Regions from separate parts of the Phyllobacterium sp. 22552 genome, predicted to be linked through region 1. Evidence: riboswitches for the same ligand, from Rfam matches in the RefSeq annotation. Region 1 holds a riboswitch; each other region holds the start of a gene.
The links. A riboswitch is a leader RNA that binds a small molecule or an ion and turns the genes downstream of it on or off. The one in region 1 is predicted to bind cobalamin.
Positions count from the first base shown of each region.

Region 1 (3,374 bases):
GATATTGGTGAAATCGATACCTTCGTCAGAGCCGTAATAAATGCGTTCGCGGGCCAGGTAACCATGCAGATTCATCTGCCCAAGGCCGATGGCATGGCTGTCATCATTACCCTTTTCGATAGAAGGCACCGACGAGATATGGCTCATGTCCGAGACGGCGCTCAGCGCCCTGATGGCCGTTTCGATGGTTTTGCCAAAATCCATTGAATCCATTGCGGCGGCAATATTCAGCGAGCCGAGATTACAGGAGATATCCTTGCCCATATCGCTATAGGACAGATCGGCATTGTATTCGCTCGCCTCGCTGACCTGAAGGATTTCCGAGCACAGATTGCTCATGGTGATGCGCCCTGCAATCGGGTTGGCGCGATTCACTGTGTCCTCGAACATGATGTAGGGATAGCCGCTTTCGAACTGGATTTCGGCCAAGACCTGAAAGAAGTCGCGAGCCTTGATTTTCTTTTTGCGGATACGCGAATCTGCGACCATTTCACGGTACTTTTCTGTCACCGAAATTTCCGTAAAGGCCACGCCGTAGACCCGCTCTACGTCATAGGGAGAGAACAGATACATATCCTCATTGTTCTTCGCCAATTCGAAAGTAATATCCGGCACGACAACGCCGAGCGACAGCGTCTTGATACGGATTTTCTCATCCGCATTTTCGCGCTTGGTATCGAGGAAACGCATTATGTCGGGATGATGTGCGTTCAGATAGACCGCACCTGCCCCCTGTCTTGCACCAAGCTGGTTGGCATAGGAAAAACTATCCTCCAAAAGCTTCATGACTGGAATGATGCCGGATGACTGATTTTCAATCTGCTTTATCGGCGCGCCCGCTTCACGGATATTGGTGAGCGATAATGCAACGCCGCCCCCGCGTTTGGAGAGCTGCAGGGCCGAGTTGATACCCCTCGCGATTGATTCCATATTGTCTTCAATTCGGAGCAGAAAGCAGGACACCAGCTCGCCGCGCTGTTTCTTTCCAGCATTGAGAAAGGTGGGAGTTGCAGGCTGGAAACGCCCGGAAATGATCTCGTCAACCATATCCCGCGCCAGGGTTTCACTTCCTTGCGCCAGCGTCAGCGCCACCATGCAGATGCGGTCCTCGTAACGCTCAAGATAGCGTTTTCCGTCAAAGGTCTTCAGCGTGTAGCTGGTGTAATACTTGAATGCGCCAAGAAATGTTGGAAACCTAAATTTCTTCGCATAGGCATGGTTGAACAGATCGCGCATGAAATTGAAGGAATATTGATCAAGCACCGCGCGCTCATAATAGCCTTCGGTTACCAGGTAATCGAGCTTCTCGCGCAAATTGTGAAAGAACACCGTATTCTGGTTCACATGCTGCAGAAAATACTGCTTCGCCGCCATACGATCCTGATCGAACTGGATGTTGCCCTCCTCATCATAAAGGTTCAGCATCGCGTTCAGCGCGTGGTAATCCAGCACTGGTTCGTTGGCTTTCACTGGTCGTTCGAGCGTGAGCGCGTCCAAAATCGTTCCAATCCATGTTTGACGTTTACGACATCCTGCTCCGTGCCGATCAGCTCGAACCTGTAAAGGTAAGGCACCTGGCATTTGGCAGAGATGATGTCGCCGGCAATCCCGAAGGTCGCTCCGAAGTTACTGTTACCCGCGGAAATCACGCCGCGGAGATTTAAACGGTTTTCCGCCTGGTTGAGGAAGCGGATCACCTGTTTTGGAACGGCACCCTTGCCGCCATCGCCGCTATAAGTTGGCACGATCAAAATATAGGGTGCGTTGATCTTCAGCTCTTCATGAGAACCGATCGGTATCCGTTGTGAGGTGAAGCCCAGCTTGGAAACAAAACGGTGGGTATTCTCCGACCTGCTCGAAAAATAGACGATCCCACTCATGACACCCATCCCTGTCAGGCAAGGGTGCTAATCATATCCGGGCGAAAACCGGCCCAGTGTTTTTCGCCGGCGACAACCACAGGTACCTGGCGGTAGCCGAGACTTTGAACAAGTTCGAGAGCATCCTGATCGTTGGAAATATCAATAACGTCATACTCCATACCCTGCCGGTCAAGAGCTCGGGTCGTAGCGGTGCACTGGACACAGGCCGGCTTGCTGTAAACGACAATATTCATGACTTCCTCATTTGATTTTTGGTCGTGAGAACATGGTCTGGCAGCTCTGATTGCTGCCAGCTAGTTTGGTTTAAAACTGTATGACTTACTCAAGTGCCGCCCGATTTACGGCGGGTCGCCCACAATCAATGCGCTGGATAGGTTTCTCATGCACTTCACCCTGTTGCTCGCTCGTGGAGGGGCAGGGAAGCGTTTTACACGGAAAATCCTCGTGCATTGGCGCGACCGCTCCGGCACCCCGCCGGTGGACTCATCAGATCAAGGCAGGTCTCCTGGCTCGCAGATCAACGCACTTATTCTTGCCTTCCCGGGGCCTAGAGCCCCAGTGACAGTATCGAACAGGTGCTAGCCGCTTACAGTTGCGGGGGCAGCTCCGGCATCACAGTACCTTAAAGGCACCACTCACCGTATTCCCGTCTTAGCTTCCCACTCTCACGAATCGGAAGAACCTTGAACACTATATATAGTAGTGGATGTTAAAAATCCGTCAACAGCTAGATCAAACCAAAATTGAAACTATGCACAGCTGCCAATCAATTTGGCGCTGCGCACGAAATGGAATGAGTGAGGAAGGGACTACACGTCCTGATTGTCGGTCTGACGATTCAAGCTGAGGGCTATAAGCGTGCACACAGCACCGGAGAGCAGATAGCCGCCCGCAGCTATCAGGCCGAAATGGCTAGATAGCAGCAGCGCGACCAGCGGTGCGAAACCCGCCCCGAACAACCATGCCATATCGCTGGTCAATGCCGAGCCGGTATAGCGGAACTTCTTTGAGAAGCGCGAGGCCACTGAGCCGGATGACTGGCCGAAGGACAGACCAAGCAAAATAAATCCAAGGATCATGAAGATCAGTTCGCCGATGTCGCCGCCATCAAGCAATTGAGGAGCAAACCCACTGAACACGGCAATGGCTATGGCGGTGCCGCCCAGCAAATTCCGGCGTCCGACGCGGTCGGCAATCGTGCCCGACGCAAACACGGTAATGACGCCCACAGCCGCTCCGAATGCTTCAATCAAAAGAAAGCGGGCCGGGCCCTGATCCGTAAACAGGAAGACCCAAGACAGTGGAAATACCGTTACCATATGAAAGAGCGCAAAACTCGCAAGCGGTGCAAAAGCACCAATGACCACGTGGCGACCTTCATGCTGTAATGTGTTGGCCACCGTCGTTGGCTGCAGTTCTCTGCTTTCATATAATTTTGCATATTGCGGCGTAACAACCATTCGCAACCGTGCAAACAGCGCCACCACATTA
Region 1 covers NZ_JBQENG010000007.1:226,658-230,031, reverse strand. Annotated here, with positions in the region: gene nrdE (class 1b ribonucleoside-diphosphate reductase subunit alpha) at 1-1,497, opposite strand, end outside; gene nrdI (class Ib ribonucleoside-diphosphate reductase assembly flavoprotein NrdI) at 1,467-1,880, opposite strand; gene nrdH (glutaredoxin-like protein NrdH) at 1,895-2,116, opposite strand; cobalamin riboswitch at 2,362-2,584, opposite strand; gene ACTJI9_RS17465 (MFS transporter) at 2,693-3,374, opposite strand, start outside.

Region 2 (3,374 bases), on a different contig from region 1:
AGAGTCGCGATCACCTGAAAGCCGACAAGAATGTCTGGGAAGAAATTTCCGGCGGAACTGACATCATCAAGCTTGGCAAGCATGAGATGAACTCCCGCGCTTATGTTTCAGCATTCAACTTCAAGGGTACCGACCAGCAGCAGAAAGTTGGAAATCTTTCTGGTGGTCAGCGTAACCGCGTGCATCTGGCCAAGATGCTTCAGTCCGGTGGCAATGTTTTGCTCCTCGACGAACCGACAAACGATCTAGACACGGAAACCTTGGCAGCACTTGAAGATGCCTTGGAAAAATATGCAGGTTGCGCTGTGATCATCAGCCATGATCGCATGTTCCTTGACCGTCTCGCGACGCATATCCTGGCTTTCGAAGGCGATAGCCATGTCGAATGGTTTGAAGGCAATTTCGAAGATTATGAAAACGACAAGATTCGTCGTCTCGGTCCCGATAGCGTCAATCCAAAGCGTCCAAGCTACAAGCCTCTGACACGCTAAATATAGATGGGGAACCGCAAGGTTCCCCGTTGTCTTTGCTGGTGTAATCGCCAGATAATTTGCCGCTTTTCTAAAGCAGGGAACTCTTTGGAGCAAATGATGACTGACCTGTTCGGTAATCGTGACGAAATAGTCCCTTCGCGTAAGGTCAGTGGTCGTGTGATCGGGCTATTTGAGGCACTCGACAGGGATTTTGTCACTTCTCCAACAGATTCACTGGAACTGACTTTTGACGGTATTGTCGGTGACTTTCACGCGGGTCAGACGCGTCGCTCTGGCGGACGTGAGCCTTGGTATCCGCGTGGCACCGAGATGCGCAACGAACGCCACCTTTCCATTCTAAGTGCCGACGAGCTTGACGAGATCGCAGGAGGCATGGGCTTGCCTCAGCTGAAAGCTGAATGGATCGGTGGAAACATGGTGATTTCCGGTATTCCATCCCTTTCGATGCTACCACCCAGATCGCTGATGTTTTTTGAAGGTGGCGTGACGTTGAAAGTCGATGGACAGAATGCGCCCTGCAAGATTGCTGGTCGTTCTATTGCTTCGCATGCGGGTACTCCTGACGAAACCACCACTGCATTGGATTTTGTACGCGTGTCCAAGCGCTCGCGGGGTATCGTCGCTTGGGTTGAAAAGCCCGGGATCATACGCGCCGGTGAAAAAGTTGATATTCGTATTCCCGAACAGTGGATTTACAGGGTCTAAGGCTTGCGCCAAGTGCCTTTTCATGGCGAATAGAAAACAGGTCCGGTGCCAGCAATTTAGACGATTGCGGAGAATCGGGAAGCCGGTGAAAATCCGGCACGTGCCCAGCGCTGTAAGGGGAATGACCGTGCATTATGCCACGGTGGCCGAGAGGCCACAGGAAGGCGCACGGTTCAGCTGAACCCAAGTCAGAAGACCGGCCGGACCCCATAGCCCAAGCTGCGCGGACGGCGGCGAGGGCCTCAAGCGTTGTTAGGAGCAAACAATGCACGAAGCTTTTGATAGTCCGGTTCCAGCGGGTGATTTTACTGACGATGAGCGTGCGGCCGTTTATAAGGCGATTTATACCCGGCGAGACGTCCGCGATCAGTTTTTGTCAAAACCGATCGCCTATGATGTTTTGATGCGATTGCTCGATGCGGCGCACCATGCTCCATCTGTAGGCTTCATGCAGCCTTGGAACTTCATCACAATTCGCGATATGGCCCGCAAGAGGCAAGTGCACCGCGCTTTCGCCAAAGCCAACGAGGAAGCCAAGGCCCTGTTTCAAGATGAACGCCGGGCGCTGTATGCCTCTCTCAAATTGGAAGGCATCCTTAAAGCGCCGGTCAATTTATGCATCACCTGCGACCGGACACGCGGTGGAACGGTCGTGCTCGGTCGCACCCACAACCGCCAGATGGATGTCTATAGCACCGTTTGTGCAGTCCAAAATTTGTGGCTTGCTGCCCGTGCTGAAGGTATTGGCGTTGGCTGGGTGAGCATCTATCACGACAATGACATGCGCCAAATATTAGGTATTCCGGATCACGTTGAGATTGTTGCCTATCTATGCCTGGGCTATGTCGACGAGCTTTTTGATGCACCGGAGCTGGAAAAAAAGGGCTGGCGCAAAAGAATCCAATTACAGGACCTTATTTTTGAAGAAGGCTGGGGCCAGCTCAGCTCAGATCTTCCTCATCCGGATCCAGAAGACGTGTCGCCCGCCATTCCGTCAGTTTGCGATTAATCGCATCAAGCACGAAGAAACGAGCGGACTCTTTGTCATAGCCTTCGTCGCGCAGCGCATCATAGTCTGTATGTTGATGCCGCACATGGGCAATAGCGGCCAACCATACGGCAATCGGCGGCGGCAAGGTCTTCATATGGGGCGCACCTGCGGCCGCGCGTATTGGTTCCGAATCGGAGTAGGGAACGGCGGGTAAAAGCAAGGTCAGCGCTTTGTTGATTGAACGCTGACGGTTCGTTCCTGCACTCATTGATGTCTTTCTAATTTGATTCTGGCGCCTATTTCAGACGCGGCAGAAATTGTCGTCAATGGCAAAAACCTCTTGCCAATCGTCGCCTCATGACATAAACATATCTTTATGTCTTTTGAGGATTGGTTATGGACCGGCACAATCTTAATCTCGACCTGATGGTTGATACGTTGAAAGCGGCAGCTGAGCCTAGTCGGCTACGCATTCTTGCTTTGTTGTCGCGTGGTGATCTAACCGTTTCCGACCTCACATCCATTTTAGGACAATCTCAGCCGCGAGTGTCACGACATCTGAAATTGCTCTTTGAAGCAAGTCTTATCAACCGCTATCAGGAAGGCTCCTGGGCCTATTTCCGTTTGGCGGAATCATTGATTGTGGGAGATATTGCCCGTTCCCTGCTAGATCGCCTGGATTGTTCTGATCCCCTGCTGGAGCGTGACCTTGAACGTCTTTCCTCTGTGAAGCTTCAGCGCCGTGAACGTGCGGCTGCCTATTTTAGCGCGAATGCTTCAAGCTGGGATGCTATCCGCTCGTTGCATGTTCCAGACGGCGCTGTGGAAGAGGCCCTTACCAAGATCATAGGTGCAAGACCGTTTCAAGCGATGCTCGACGTCGGTACGGGTACCGGGCGCCTGCTTGAGCTCTTTGCTCCGCTCTACTTGCGCGGTGTCGGTATCGATATCAATCGCGACATGTTGACGATTGCCCGGTCAAATCTTGAGAAGTCCGGCATTGCCAACGCGCAAGTCCGTCAAGGTGACGTCTATTCCTTGCCGGTAGACAGAGAGTCTTTCGATCTGGTGACAATCCATCAGGTCTTGCACTTCCTTGATAATCCGGCCGAGGCCATTCGTGAAGCTGCGCGTGCCTTGCGTCCTTCCGGCCGAATGTTGATCGTCGATTTTGCTCCACACGA
Region 2 covers NZ_JBQENG010000001.1:390,093-393,466, forward strand. Annotated here, with positions in the region: gene ettA (energy-dependent translational throttle protein EttA) at 1-491, shown strand, start outside; gene ACTJI9_RS01975 (MOSC domain-containing protein) at 591-1,199, shown strand; cobalamin riboswitch at 1,226-1,418, shown strand; gene bluB (5,6-dimethylbenzimidazole synthase) at 1,465-2,208, shown strand; gene ACTJI9_RS01985 (DUF2293 domain-containing protein) at 2,141-2,458, opposite strand; gene ACTJI9_RS01990 (ArsR/SmtB family transcription factor) at 2,587-3,374, shown strand, end outside.
Region 2: it holds a riboswitch for cobalamin, as region 1 does, so the genes downstream of both, bluB (5,6-dimethylbenzimidazole synthase) here and nrdH (glutaredoxin-like protein NrdH) in region 1, are expected to answer to the same signal.

Region 3 (3,374 bases), on a different contig from region 1:
GACATCGCCAATATGGGCTTTGCCGTCAAAGCCAATGTGCCTGTGGTTCTGGTTGGCGATATTGATCGAGGCGGGGTGATAGCGTCGATTGTCGGCACGCACGCAATTCTTTCGCCTGAAGATCGGGATATGATTTCCGGTTATCTGATCAACAAGTTTCGTGGCGACATTTCGCTTTTCGATGACGGTTTGAAATCTATCACACAATTTACGGGCTGGCCGTCCTTCGGGGTTGTCCCTTGGTTGAAAGATGCCTCCCGTCTTCCGGCGGAAGACTCGGTTGTATTGGAACGGCTGGTCAAAGGTGATGGGCGGGCGTTGAAAATTGCCGTTCCAGTGCTTGATCGCATTGCCAATTTTGATGATTTCGATCCGCTAATAGCTGAACCGCAAGTCGAGGTCGTCATGATCAAAAGTGGCGAGCGAATCCCTGCAGATGCAGGTTTGGTCATTATTCCGGGCTCCAAATCCACCATTGGTGACCTTCAACGGTTCCGTGAAAATGGCTGGGACCACGATCTTGATCAGCACAGACGCAGAGGTGGTCATATTATCGGCATTTGTGGCGGCTTCCAGATGCTGGGTAAAACAGTATCTGATCCCCAAGGGATTGAAGGAAATATCAGGGAAATTAGAGGTCTTGGTTATCTCGATATCGATACAGTTATGGAGCCGGAGAAGACCGTGCGCAATGTCCAAGCCCGTTCATTGCAGTTTGACATACCGTTGAAGGGCTATGAGATTCACCTTGGTCGAACGACTGGCCCCGATTGCATCCGGCCAGCCGTGAATATTGATGGCATAGCGGATGGTGCAATATCCGCTGACGGCAAAGTATTCGGTACCTATATGCACGGGCTTTTCAACGCGGACGCATTCCGGGCAGCACTTTTAAAGTCCATGGGAATATCTGCTGGCGTTCTCGATTATCACGCTGGTGTAGATGCGGCGCTCGACTCCATTGCAGCGCAATTGGAGTCAGTTCTGGATATCGAGGCATTGTTTGCGCTTAAACGTGTCTGACGGCGTCGGCAGCGATCAAGGTGTCGCAGATTCGTTTGACTTTTAGAGCGCTTGGTGAATAACGTTCAGCAGATGATTGGTTCCCGCATTGGCCAAAGGCCAGGGATCAAAAGGGAATGCGACGGTCGTACCCATTAGGGCGATCCCACCGCAGCCGACCCCGCGACTGTAGAGCGGTTAGGATATATGCCATGCTGAACGCGAAAGCGGACGGCAGTCACTGGGAAACCGGGAAGGCGGCATTTATCTTGCGACCCGCGAGCCAGGAGACCTGCCAATCACAGGGTAATAGTGCCCAAAACCGAGGGGGATTTTCCCTTCTGGCCCTGCACGGAGGTTGTTATGGCTACTGTTCGTACTTCTAATACGATTTCTCTCCCACTCGCATCGCGTCTGACGACGGCTGTTGTGTCATTGCTTCTCGGCGTGTTTATTATTTATGGCGTCGGTCTTTCACATTCTGAAACGCTGCATGACACAGCACACGACACCCGCCATTCATATGGATTTCCTTGCCATTGAGTCTTTGATAGCTGAAATGTTGATTCAGCTATCGACCCTTAAGCATTGAAATAATGATGGTTGTTTGGTCCGGGACCTTTGCAGGTGCCCGGCGTCTCGCTTTTGGAATTGGGGAGTGGACTCCATGTTGGTCAAATATTTGCTGGCTACAATCATAGCCGGTCTGTTTGCCGGAATAATTCTAACACCGGCCATGTATGTAAAAAATGTACCGCTGATATTGCATGCGGAAGAATATGAAAGTGCGGGCGGCGGCGGTCATTCTCACGATACGCCTGCCTCTGCGAGCGAATCTGCGGCGGTTACTCCGCACGAACATGCGGAAGAGGCGGGTCCCGAACTGCCATTTGGTCGTCTCGGTAATACGTTGTTGATCAATCTGGTGGCTGGAGCAGGCTTTGCGTTGATCACTGGTGCTGCGGCGCTTTTCCTCGGTCGTCGCATTACCCTTCAGAACGGAATCTATTGGGGGCTTGCAGGGTTTTTCATCTTCAATTTTGCACCGGCGTTCAGCCTTGCCCCTGAATTGCCTGCTATGCCTGCAGCGGATCTGGCCATGCGGCAGACCTGGTGGCTGATAACTGTCATTCTGACGGCGGGCGGCGTCTATCTGATCGTACTGCGTGAGCAGACTTGGGCTAAGCTTCTTGGTGTTGTATTGATTGTCGCTCCCCATATTTATGGTGCACCGGAAGCAGAAGATCTGACATCAGCGGTGCCTCCGACACTTGCCTCAGAGTTTGCCGTCTCAGCACTGGCAACCAATCTCTTCTTCTGGGTTGTACTTGGTACTGCACTGGGCTGGGCAATTCAGAATTATGCTTCATCGGAGCTTGAGCAGTAATGCAACCGCTGGAACGCGAAATTACCTTTATTCTTGGAGGCGCGCGTTCCGGCAAATCGTCCTTTGCCGAAGGTCTGATCGAATCATCCGGGTGGGATGCTATTTATCTTGCCACCGGCAGAGCGTGGGATGATGAAATGTCCGAGCGAATTGGGCATCATAGAGCGCGGCGCGGATCCCGATGGATTACAGTTGAAGAACCAATTGATCTGGCTGGAAAACTGGAAAGTCTTGCTGGTGTCGAAAAGGCAATCCTGGTCGATTGCCTTACACTGTGGCTGACCAATTTAATGATGGCCGAACGTGATATCGACGCCGAAATTGCACGTCTGATAAACACACTGAGCCATCTCGCGGGTGCCATTGTTCTGGTTTCCAATGAGGTTGGTCTTGGAATAGTACCGGAAAATCGCATGGCACGTGAATTTCGTGATCACGCAGGCCGATTGCATCAAGCCGTGGCTGCCGCTGCGGCAAAAGTCTATTTCGTGGCAGCAGGGCTGCCGCTCAAAATGAAGGGATAACAAAATGCAGGGTCACAAGATTCCGGCAACGGTCATCACTGGCTTTCTCGGTTCGGGCAAGACTACCATGATCCGAAATCTGCTCGAAAATGCCAATGGCAAGCGCATCGCGCTGATCATCAACGAATTTGGTGATCTTGGCGTTGACGGGAATTTGCTCAAAGGCTGCGGTATCGAAGCGTGCCGCGACGAAGATATGATCGAACTTAACAATGGCTGCATTTGCTGCACCGTGGCTGATGATTTCATTCCCACCATGACCAAGCTTCTGGATCGACCTGATCGCTTTGATCATATTGTCATTGAAACGTCCGGTCTTGCTCTTCCACAGCCGCTGGTTGCAGCTTTTAACTGGCCCGAAATCAAGACACAGGTAACCGTTGATGGCGTTGTTACCGTTATTGATGCTGCCGCCGTGTCGGAGGGCCGTTTTGCAGATGATCACGATAAGGTTGACGCTC
Region 3 covers NZ_JBQENG010000001.1:568,221-571,594, forward strand. Annotated here, with positions in the region: gene ACTJI9_RS02830 (cobyric acid synthase) at 1-1,023, shown strand, start outside; cobalamin riboswitch at 1,084-1,316, shown strand; gene ACTJI9_RS02835 (CbtB domain-containing protein) at 1,366-1,545, shown strand; gene ACTJI9_RS02840 (CbtA family protein) at 1,670-2,389, shown strand; gene cobU (bifunctional adenosylcobinamide kinase/adenosylcobinamide-phosphate guanylyltransferase) at 2,389-2,913, shown strand; gene cobW (cobalamin biosynthesis protein CobW) at 2,918-3,374, shown strand, end outside.
Region 3: it holds a riboswitch for cobalamin, as region 1 does, so the genes downstream of both, ACTJI9_RS02835 (CbtB domain-containing protein) here and nrdH (glutaredoxin-like protein NrdH) in region 1, are expected to answer to the same signal.

Region 4 (3,374 bases), on a different contig from region 1:
AAAAGCGGTTTTTCTGAGCCGTCAGCATAGCAATGGCAGCTTCAAACTGCAAAAAGCACCGCTAAAAATATCCGGCTAATATGTTTTTCAAATTTTTGCGATCCGGCTGAGCGAATTGGCACGCTGTTTGCATTGTCAATTCTATCTGCGAACTGCGCTCCACGATGCAGGCCTCGCAACCGGTCTGCACAATAAAATATGAGAGAAACGGAATGGCAAAATATAAACTCGAATATATCTGGCTCGACGGTTATGTCCCTTCGCCAAATCTTCGCGGTAAGACGCTGATCAAGGAATTCGACGTATTTCCGACGCTGGAACAATTGCCGCTTTGGGGCTTCGATGGAAGCTCGACAATGCAGGCAGAGGGCAAAAGCTCGGATTGCGTATTGAAGCCTGTTTCTCTTTATCCGGACAGTGAACGCAAGAATGGCGTTCTCGTCATGTGCGAAGTCATGATGCCCGATGGCAAGACACCGCATCCTTCCAACACCCGCGCAACTGTTCTTGATGATGACGGCGCATGGTTCGGCTTCGAACAAGAATATTTCTTCTACAAGAACGGCCGCCCGCTCGGCTTCCCTGAGACAGGTTTTCCTGCGCCGCAGGGCCCATATTATACAGGCGTTGGCTACAGCAATGTTGGCGATATCGCCCGCAAGATCGTCGAAGAGCATCTCGATATCTGCCTGAATGCCGGCATCAACCATGAAGGCATCAATGCTGAAGTGGCAAAAGGCCAGTGGGAATTCCAGATTTTCGGAAAAGGTTCCAAGAAGGCTGCCGATGAGGTCTGGATTGCACGCTATCTCCTGCAGCGCCTGACTGAAAAATACGGCATCGATATCGAATATCATTGCAAGCCGCTCGGCGATACTGATTGGAATGGTTCGGGCATGCATGCCAACTTCTCCACCACCTATATGCGTGAAGTCGGCGGCAAGGATTACTTCGAAAAGGTCATGGCGGCATTTGAGCAGAATTGCGCTGCCCATATCGCCGTATATGGACCGGACAATCATATGCGCCTTACCGGCAAGCATGAAACCCAGTCGATCCACCAGTTCAGCTACGGCATTGCTGATCGCGGTGCATCAATCCGCGTTCCGCACAGCTTTGTAAACAATGGCTATCGCGGTTATCTTGAAGATCGCCGTCCGAATTCGCAGGGCGACCCCTACCAGATCGCGTCGCAAATCCTGCGGACAATTTCTGAAGTGCCGGAAGATGCGGAAGAAGTTCTCGCCGCTTGATCTTGTTTGAATAGTTTGGAATGGCGCGGGCACCAGCCTGCGCCATTTTCTATTGGTGATGCGCCGCATTCAGCCGTTTACCGGTTTCCCCCCGATAAATTTACGCCTGCCCTGTTGACCTCAATAGGTGGGCTGGGTTCTTATAAGAGTGTTCCGGTTCTCCCGTGCTGCAAAGCCGGGAGCTAAGAGGGAAGCCGGTGAAGTGATATTCACCAATGCCGGCGCTGCCCCCGCAACTGTAAACAGCGAGTTGCTGTCGCTTGAATTCGTTCAGGCAAAAGGTCACTGGGATTTCCCGGGAAGGCCAGACAGTAATACTGACCTGTGAGCCAGGAGACCTGCCGAAACATGATGAACGTCCACGGGCGGGGTGTCCCGGTGTGTCGCTTGCAATGGTTTGCCGCAGGCTGACTATCTGCAATCTTCGCGCTTGACCCTTGTTCCCAACAATCGGGGTTAAGCATGATACTCGGCGCCAGTACAAATCAATATAACAACCCACAATCGGTCAACGCGGCAACTGTGCCGGAAGACGTGTTTTTTGCCTGGCTGCTTTCCCGGCCTCGCGGCACCAATATCGTTGCAGCTGCAAGTCAGGAGATTATAAAGCTTGAGGCCTTTGCCGGAAAACATGCGGGGGCAAAACGCCTCCACGAACTGTTCTGTGCTTTGATCGAAGAGAGTCAAAGGCCGGAACTATCGTCGGCCTCGCGTGTGCCCCAGTGAAACGCAAATTGCTCATCATCGGAATTGGCGCGGGCAACCCAGACTACGTGACCATACAGGCAGTCAATGCGCTCAATCAGGTCGATGTGTTTTTCATTCCCGATAAGGGAGCTGAGAAAGAGCAGCTGTCCCGGATCCGTCGGGAAATTTGCGAGCGGTTCATCACCGCCCCAGACTACCGCATGGTGGATTTTGAAACGCCGCTGCGCGAGAAACCGTCCTCGACCTATCGAACAAGTGTCACGGATTGGCACGACAAAATGGAAGCGACCTATGCGCACCTGCTTATGGAGGAGCTTGGCGATGATGAGTGTGGTGCTTTCCTCGTATGGGGTGATCCATCGCTTTATGACAGCACGATCCGCATTCTCGACAGACTTAACGCAAAGGGCAATTTCGAACTGGACTATGATGTCATTCCCGGCATTAGCAGCATTCAGGCGCTCACGGCAAAGCATAAGGTTGTGCTCAATCGAATCGGCGAGTCCATTACGATAACCACAGGGCGCAAGCTTGCCGAAGGTTTTCCGAACAATTCGGAAAGCGTGATTGTGATGCTCGATGGCGAGGGCGCGTTCAAGGCAATTGATGAAGATGTCGATATTTATTGGGGTGCTTACATAGGAACGGAAGACGAGATTCTCATGTCCGGCAAGCTGCGCGATGTCGTTGACGATATTGAGCGGTTGCGAAATGTTGCGCGCGCGCAAAAGGGCTGGATCATGGATACATATTTGCTGAAAAGGTCATATGACGAGATTGGAGAATAGCTGCGATTATAACCGGGGGCGTTTTGGACCTACGCCCTTAAATCGCGGCGGTAGAGCAGCCCCGGTTGCCGCCATCAATAGGTGACTTGACGTAGGCGAGAACAGGCGTCACCCTGTACATGGACTTCGGAGGAGGACCATGGGAACGCAGGATGACGGCTTACATGCCGAGCATATCCAATCTGCCGTGACAGGTGACGCTGCTGCGCAGTCAGCGGTTGTTGCATCGTGGGGGCGTTCAATGCGTCTCTACGGCTTGAAGCCTGATGAGGGCACGCCGCCAAACATGCTGACCGATCAGGAATTGCGTGAAGCGCGTGAAGAGCTGGGATCTCTCATAGAAACCGCAGAAATCGCACTCGACCGGCTTTATTCGGCGGTGGGTGGTGCGGGATGTTGCGTCCTTTTAGCGGACAAGAATGGTGTTCCAGTCGATCGCCGGGGCTATGAGGGCGATGATGCCACCTTTTGCAAGGCGGGACTTTGGACGGGAGCAGTCTGGAGCGAAGAGTGCGAGGGCACCAATGGCATTGGCACAGCGCTGGCTGAACAACGTGCCCTGACGATCCACCGCGACCAGCATTTCCGCAGTCGCAACACAGCGCTTTCTTGTACTGTGGCACCG
Region 4 covers NZ_JBQENG010000009.1:107,464-110,837, reverse strand. Annotated here, with positions in the region: gene ACTJI9_RS20115 (glutamine synthetase beta-grasp domain-containing protein) at 213-1,253, shown strand; cobalamin riboswitch at 1,391-1,613, shown strand; gene ACTJI9_RS20110 (hypothetical protein) at 1,716-1,979, shown strand; gene cobF (precorrin-6A synthase (deacetylating)) at 1,976-2,749, shown strand; gene ACTJI9_RS20100 (sigma-54-dependent Fis family transcriptional regulator) at 2,889-3,374, shown strand, end outside.
Region 4: it holds a riboswitch for cobalamin, as region 1 does, so the genes downstream of both, ACTJI9_RS20110 (hypothetical protein) here and nrdH (glutaredoxin-like protein NrdH) in region 1, are expected to answer to the same signal.